Linked DNA regions of Vallitalea guaymasensis. The main gene of each other region encodes a partner of the protein of the gene in region 2 in a complex. Links are inferred from orthologs where the notes say so. Each region holds a gene or a part of one and is shown on either strand. Other genes may lie near its edges.

What was found.
Region 1: the proteins of secY (region 2) and secG are in contact, whole or in part, in a crystal structure (PDB 5AWW), measured with the Thermus thermophilus proteins. The link is inferred for Vallitalea guaymasensis from one-to-one orthologs. Residues at the interface, in WP_096411648.1 of Thermus thermophilus: Leu14, Gln16, Arg17, Phe20, Ile34, Pro35, Pro37, Ile72, Arg108, Arg109, Asn112, Gln113, Arg116, Ile117, Ile120, Pro145, Gly146, Trp147, Phe152, Phe155, Val156, Val159, Thr160, Val162, Ala163, Gly164, Ala166, Leu167, Trp170, Glu173; in WP_223903268.1 of Thermus thermophilus: Tyr5, Ile9, Tyr12, Leu13, Ala16, Leu19, Val20, Val23, Leu24, Gln26, Glu27, Pro28, Gln30, Gly31, Ala32, Asp34, Leu35, Met36, Gly37, Gly38, Ser39, Ala40, Asp41, Leu42, Phe43, Ala45, Arg46, Val48, Tyr53, Thr56.

Annotation. Positions count from the first base shown.
Region 1 is NZ_CP058561.1:4,300,776-4,304,107, reverse strand. Bases 336-3,326 are described here. They hold secG (preprotein translocase subunit SecG), read right to left. Parts: upstream 1,960-3,326; coding sequence 1,711-1,959; downstream 336-1,710. Other genes in these bases: eno (phosphopyruvate hydratase), read right to left, coding at 2,824-3,326; HYG85_RS18395 (PHP domain-containing protein), read right to left, coding at 2,095-2,763; rnr (ribonuclease R), read right to left, coding at 336-1,503. Also shown: more of rnr, read right to left, coding at 1-335; more of eno, read right to left, coding at 3,327-3,332. UniProt on the Bacillus subtilis protein: Involved in protein export. Participates in an early event of protein translocation.
Region 2 is NZ_CP058561.1:1,883,007-1,886,287, forward strand. The notes cover bases 264-3,203. They hold secY (preprotein translocase subunit SecY), read right to left. Parts: upstream 2,400-3,203; coding sequence 1,128-2,399; downstream 264-1,127. Other genes in these bases: map (type I methionyl aminopeptidase), read right to left, coding at 264-380; HYG85_RS08425 (adenylate kinase), read right to left, coding at 385-1,029; rplO (50S ribosomal protein L15), read right to left, coding at 2,400-2,840; rpmD (50S ribosomal protein L30), read right to left, coding at 2,873-3,055; rpsE (30S ribosomal protein S5), read right to left, coding at 3,068-3,203. Outside these bases: more of map, read right to left, coding at 1-263; more of rpsE, read right to left, coding at 3,204-3,281. UniProt on the Bacillus subtilis protein: The central subunit of the protein translocation channel SecYEG. Consists of two halves formed by TMs 1-5 and 6-10.

The DNA.
Region 1 (3,332 bases), 2.4 Mb from region 2 along the record:
TTTTATATTGTAACCAAAATTGTGAATAAAAGAGGCAAGAGTAGCAAGTCTTTCTGGGTCTGGTTCTTCATGTGTTCTATATACAAAAGGAAGCTCCTGCCAGAAAAAATCTTCTGCTATAGTTTCATTAGCTAATAACATGAACTCTTCAATAATTTTTGTAGCTACATTTCTATCATAAGGAATGATGTCTATTGGCTCACCCTTCTCATTAAGGATAACTTTTGTTTCTGCAAAATCAAAATCAATAGAACCTCTTCTTTTTCTCTTATCTCTAAGAATAGCCGCTAATTCTTCCATCTCTTCAAACATTTTTACAAAATCTTTATATTCACTTATAACTTCCTGATCCTTGTCAGATAGGATTTTCCTGACATTGGTATAAGTCATTCTTCTATCTACATTTATAAGGGTTTCAGCAATTTTATGATTAACTACATTACCTTTTTTATCAATGTCCATAAGACATGATAGTGCTAGACGGTCTGTTCCCATGTTAAGAGAACAAATACCATTTGATAATTTGTGTGGCAACATAGGTATAACCCTATCAACTAAATAAACACTAGTACCTCTTCTTAACGCCTCAACATCAAGGGGTGACCCTTCTGTAACATAGTTAGTTACATCAGCTATGTGGACACCTAGAGTAAATGTACCGTCTTCATTTCTTTGAATGGTTATTGCATCATCCAGATCTTTAGCATCTTCTCCATCTATTGTTACCATTTGAATTTCTCTAAGGTCTAACCTACCTGCTTTATCTTCTTCTGTTACTTCAGATGGAATATAATCAAGTTGGTTCATAACTGCATCAGGGAATTGCATTGGCAATTCATAACTCCTTACAATTGATAATATATCTGTCCCAGGATCATTGATATGTCCTATAATCTCAATAATCTCACCTTCTGGATTTCTTCTTTCATTACCCCAATCAGTGATTTTTACAACTACTTTATGACCTGATACTGCTCCTTTACTCTTGTTCTTGGAAATAAAAATATCCTTGGTAAACTTTTTGTTATCCGCAACAACAAATCCAAAATTTTTGCTTTTTTGGTATGTTCCTATAACATCGCTGTCATTACGTTTGATTATCTTTATTACTTCTCCCTCTTTACGTTTCCCCTTAGAATCTCTTCTAATAAGCTTTATGGCTACTGTATCATTGTTAAAAGCACCATTAACATATGGGGCAGGTATAAAGATATCATTCTCTTCACCCTCAATTTCAACAAATCCAAAACCTTTAGCATGAGCTATGAACTTTCCAACAATCATATTTACAGCTTCTGGTCTTGCATATTTTCCTCTTTTTGTTTTAATGATCTTTCCTTCAGCTATCAATTGTTCTAATGTTTCTTCTAGCATAGCTCTTTTTTCATCATCACCATTAATACTTAATAGTATTCCTAGCTCTTTGATCTTCATTGGTTTATAATCTTTGTGATTAATTATCTCCAACAATACCTGTTTTTTTTCTTCTAATGTATTTTCCATATTTCACCTTCAAAAATTTATTTTTTATAGCATCTTCATATAACCATTATAGCTTATATATTAAACTAATATATTTTTTACCTATAGTATTTGTTAAATCAATTATTATTATTTATATAAAATTAAACTAACAGGAAAGGAACTGAATGTATAGTTTACTATAGAATAAAAAAACACCCTGCTTTGATGCAAAGTGCTTTACTTTTATTATTGGTATTTAATTAATAAACTTAATACTACAGATAAAACAATAAAAAGTATTGCTCCTAATCTAGTAAATTTTTCTAATTTACCTTCCATAGAACGAGCCTTGTTTTTACCCCAATAAGTTTCAGCAGCTCCACCAATTGCACCTGATAATCCTGCAGCTTTTCCTTTTTGTAAAAGCACTACAGCAATTAGTCCTAAACATAATATGAAATATACTATTTCAACAATTATTATTAATGCTCCCACGGTTACACCTCCTAAAGTTTAACACTAGTATTTTAGCACAAACTATGTATTAATTCAACTATTTTTTTCTAGTTAAATTTTTATATACCAATAAAAGTAGCTGCAGTCTGCAAAAAGCAAAGTGCAAGTACAGCTTTATCCTCTGAATAATGTATAATCTTTACTTTTTAAAACTTCAATCAAATCCTCATTGGTTTTTATTCTATTACTAGTAATAATTCCCCCATTATTTTCATCTCCATATTCATGGAAATCAGAACCTGAAATCATATATAGATCATTTTCACTAGCTATTACTTCTATTTCATCGTTATGTGAATCATGACGCGGATTTCCATTATGTACTTCAACACCATCCAAAAATGCTATATCCTCTAAATTACAATATCCCCTTAATGGATGTGCTTGAAAGAATAATAAATTATTTTCTTTACAAAATTTACTCAAACCTTCAAAGCCCAAATTAAATAGATCTGTAGATTTCATTAACATTTCTTCAGTGATACCATATATAAGAAAATCATTTGTTTTTGTATTATTAAAAGCAAATTCAATTCCTAGTAGTACATCCATACCATATTTATCACCTTGGTATTTTGCGTTCCTATATCCTCTTAAAAAGTCCTCTACTTTTTCTTCCCAAGTTGTAAATTCACTAGTGTTAAAGAACACTGGTCTATAATGGTCAGTAATTACAACACCAGAATAACCATTATCTCTATAAACCGCTATCATATCAGCTGCTGCTACGTGAGCACAGGGGCTAGTCTCTTTTGTATGAACATGTAAATCATATTTATACATAATATTCACCTACTTATCGCAAAATTAAAGACCCCGACGAATCGAGGTCTATTAATTTAATTATTTATCTTTTAAATTAAACCAAGCATCAATTCCTCTATATTCAGCTGCATCTTCTAATTCTTCTTCAATTCTTAATAATTGATTATATTTAGCAACACGGTCTGATCTACAAGGTGCTCCTGTTTTAATTTGTCCTGCATTAGCAGCTACAACTATATCAGCAATAGTATTGTCTTCTGTTTCACCAGAACGATGTGATACAACTGCTGTATAACCAGCTCTATTAGCCATTTCTATAGCATTAAATGTTTCAGTCAATGTACCAATTTGATTAACTTTGATTAGGATAGAATTAGCAACACCAAGGTCAATTCCTTTTTCTAATCTCTCAGTATTAGTTACGAATAAATCGTCTCCAACTAATTGTACTCTGTCTCCTAATCTTTCAGTTAATAATTTCCATCCTTCCCAGTCTTCTTCATCTAATCCATCTTCTATAGAGATGATTGGGAATTTGTTAAGTAGGTCTTCGTAATAGTCAACTAATTCTTCTGAAGTTCTTATTA
Region 2 (3,281 bases):
ACATCAATCAGGTTTCTTGCTTCTTCACTTATCTCACCAACACCATGTGTTCTAGCAGCATCGCCATGAAATCCGTTATAGTAAGCACCAATATCAATACTTATTATATCGCCTTCTTTTAAAATTCTTTTAGTGCTAGGAATACCATGCACAACTTCTTCATTAATTGAAGCACAGATATTAGCTGGATATCCATTGTAATCTTTAAAAGATGGAATGGCGTTTTTACTTCTAATGAATTCTTCTGCTGCCTTATCCAGGTCAAATGTAGATATTCCTGGTTTTATCATTGATTCTAGTAATTCATGAGTATCAGCAACTATTTTGCCTGCTTCTCTCATGATTGCTATTTCTTCGTTGGTTTTAATTGTTATTGACATAACTTTACGCTCCTAATATCTCAACAATACTCTTAGTGACATCATCAATGTCAACTGTTCCATCAACAGTTATCAAGATATCTTTTTCTCCATAATATTCTATTAACGGACTAGTTTGTTTGTGATAAATTTCTAATCTCTTGAGTACTGTCTCTTCTTTATCATCATCTCTAAGTATCAGTTCTCTTGTACAGTTATCACAAATATCTTCCTTTTTTGGTGGATTATACTTTATATGATAAGTTGCACCGCAATTTAGACATGCCCTTCTACCAGACATTCTTCTTACAATATTTTCATCAGGTACATGAATATTAATTGCATAATTAATTTTTGTTTCCATAGACATAAGTGCTTTGTCTAAACTCTCAGCTTGAGGTATTGTTCTTGGAAAACCATCTAAGATAAATCCTTCTTTACAATCCTCTTGTAATAGTCTATCAGCAACTATATCTACAACCAACTCATCTGGAACTAATAAACCTTTATCCATATATTCCTTGGCTTTTATTCCAAGATCAGTCTTGTTTTTTATATTATCTCTAAATATATCACCTGTTGAAATGTGCGGGATATTATATTTCGCTGCTACCCTTTTTGCCTGTGTTCCTTTACCGGCACCAGGCGCACCTAACATAATTAATCTCATTTTATAACCTCCAAAGTATATCTTGTATTAGGATTATAGCAATTTAAGATTTAGAATGAAGATAGAATATGATTTCTGGCTTCATTCTTAATCTTGTATTATGCATTTAAAAATCCTTTATAGTGTCTCATAACCATTTGGGATTCAATTTGTTTAATTGTCTCAAGGGCAACACCTACAACGATAATAAGTGAAGTACCACCAAATGTAACATTCATGTCAAATATATTTGAAAGTATAACTGGAAGTAAAGCAATAAGTGCTAGTGCTAAAGCTCCAATTAATACAATTTTATTAAGAACATTTGATAAATAGTCTACAGTAGGTTTTCCTGGTCTAATACCTGGAACAAATCCACCATTCTTCTTCATATTATTTGCAACTTCAATTGGATTGAATATGATTGAAGTATAGAAATATGCAAAGAATAAAATGAATACAAAGTAAATAAGTGCTCCTGATATATTAGTAATCTTCAAGAAGTTAATAACAGAACCCCACCATCCACTTGGCTCACCAAAGAACTGAGTTATTGTTCCTGGGAACTGTAATAAGGATGAAGCAAAGATAACTGGGATTACTCCTGCCATATTTACTTTTAATGGAATATGTGTAGATTGACCACCATATACTTTTCTTCCCTGCATTCTCTTGGCGTATTGTACTGGAATTCTTCTTTCGCCTAATTGTATTAATACTACAAATGTAACCATTAATACATATATGATTAATAAGACAATTACAGGAATTAATTTGTTACCTGCTGTAGCAAGTTCGTATAATTTCTTTGTTCCAAATGGTAATCTTGATATTATGTTTATAAAGATAATTAAAGAAATACCATTTCCAACACCTTTTACTGTTATTTGCTCTCCAACCCACATTAAGAATGCAGTACCAGCAGTCATTGCGGTTACAGCAATAATTACTGAGAATATATTATAATCATAGAATAAGCTTCTACCAAGACCAATTGAGATTGCAACTGATTGTAGTAGTGCTAATACTATAGTACCGTATCTAGTGATTTTAGCAATTTTCTTACGTCCTTCTTCTCCTTCTTTTTGCATTTCCTCAAGTTTTGGAATAGCAATTGTTAGAAGGTTCATAATGATGGAGGATGTAATGTATGGAGTAATACCCATAGCAAACAATGTCATATCCTTGAACGCACCACCTGAGAATGCATCAAACATACCAAGTAATCCAGCCTCATCTGCATTACCGAACATATTTTGAACAACTGCAGGATTAATTAATGGTATTCTGATATGTGCTCCTATACGTATAGCAAAAAACATTAACATTGTGTAAATTATCTTTTTTCTTAAATCAGGTATTTTAAATGCATCACGAAGTGTTCTAAACATCTAAACCACCTCTGCTTTCCCGCCAGCGGCTTCGATTTTTTCTACTGCTGATTTACTAAATGCATTAGCTTTTACTGTAAGCTTCTTAGTTAAATCGCCGTTTCCTAAAATCTTAACACCATCTCTAGGATTTTTAACAACGCCTTGTTCTATTAGAGTTTCAACAGATACTGTAGCACCTGCTTCGAATCTATTTAAGACATCAACATTAATTCCAACGATTTCTTTTGAATTTCTACAAGTAAAACCTCTTTTTGGAAGTCTTCTATATAATGGCATTTGGCCCCCTTCAAATCCAGGTCTTACGCCACCACCGGAACGAGACTTTTGTCCGTTTTGTCCTCTTCCTGCAGTTTTACCATTTCCAGAAGCATGTCCTCTTCCTTTTCTATAATTAGATTTTCTTGATCCTTTTGCTGGTTTTAATTCTGTCAAATTCATGCTGTTACACCTCCTTGCTTATTTTAACCCGATTAAATTTCTTCTACTTTTACTAAATGTTGTATAGAATGGACCATACCTCTAATTGCTTTATTATCTTTTTGTTCAACAGTTTTATGAAGTTTTGTTAGTCCTAAAGCTTCTACTGTTTTTCTATGTTTAGGAATGGCTCCAATTGTGGATTTAACTAAAGTAATTTTTAATTTATCTGCCATCTTGGTTCCCTCCTATCCTAAAAGCTCTTCAATTGATTTTCCACGAAGTTTTGCTACTTCTTCAGGAGTTTTAAGTCCATCAAGCCCTGCAACAGTAGCTGTTACTACATTATTCTTGTTATTTGAACCTAATGATTTTGTTCTGATATTTTTGATTCCTGCAAGTTCAAGTACGGCACGAGCAGGACCACCAGCTATAACACCTGTTCCTTCTGGTGCTCTTTTC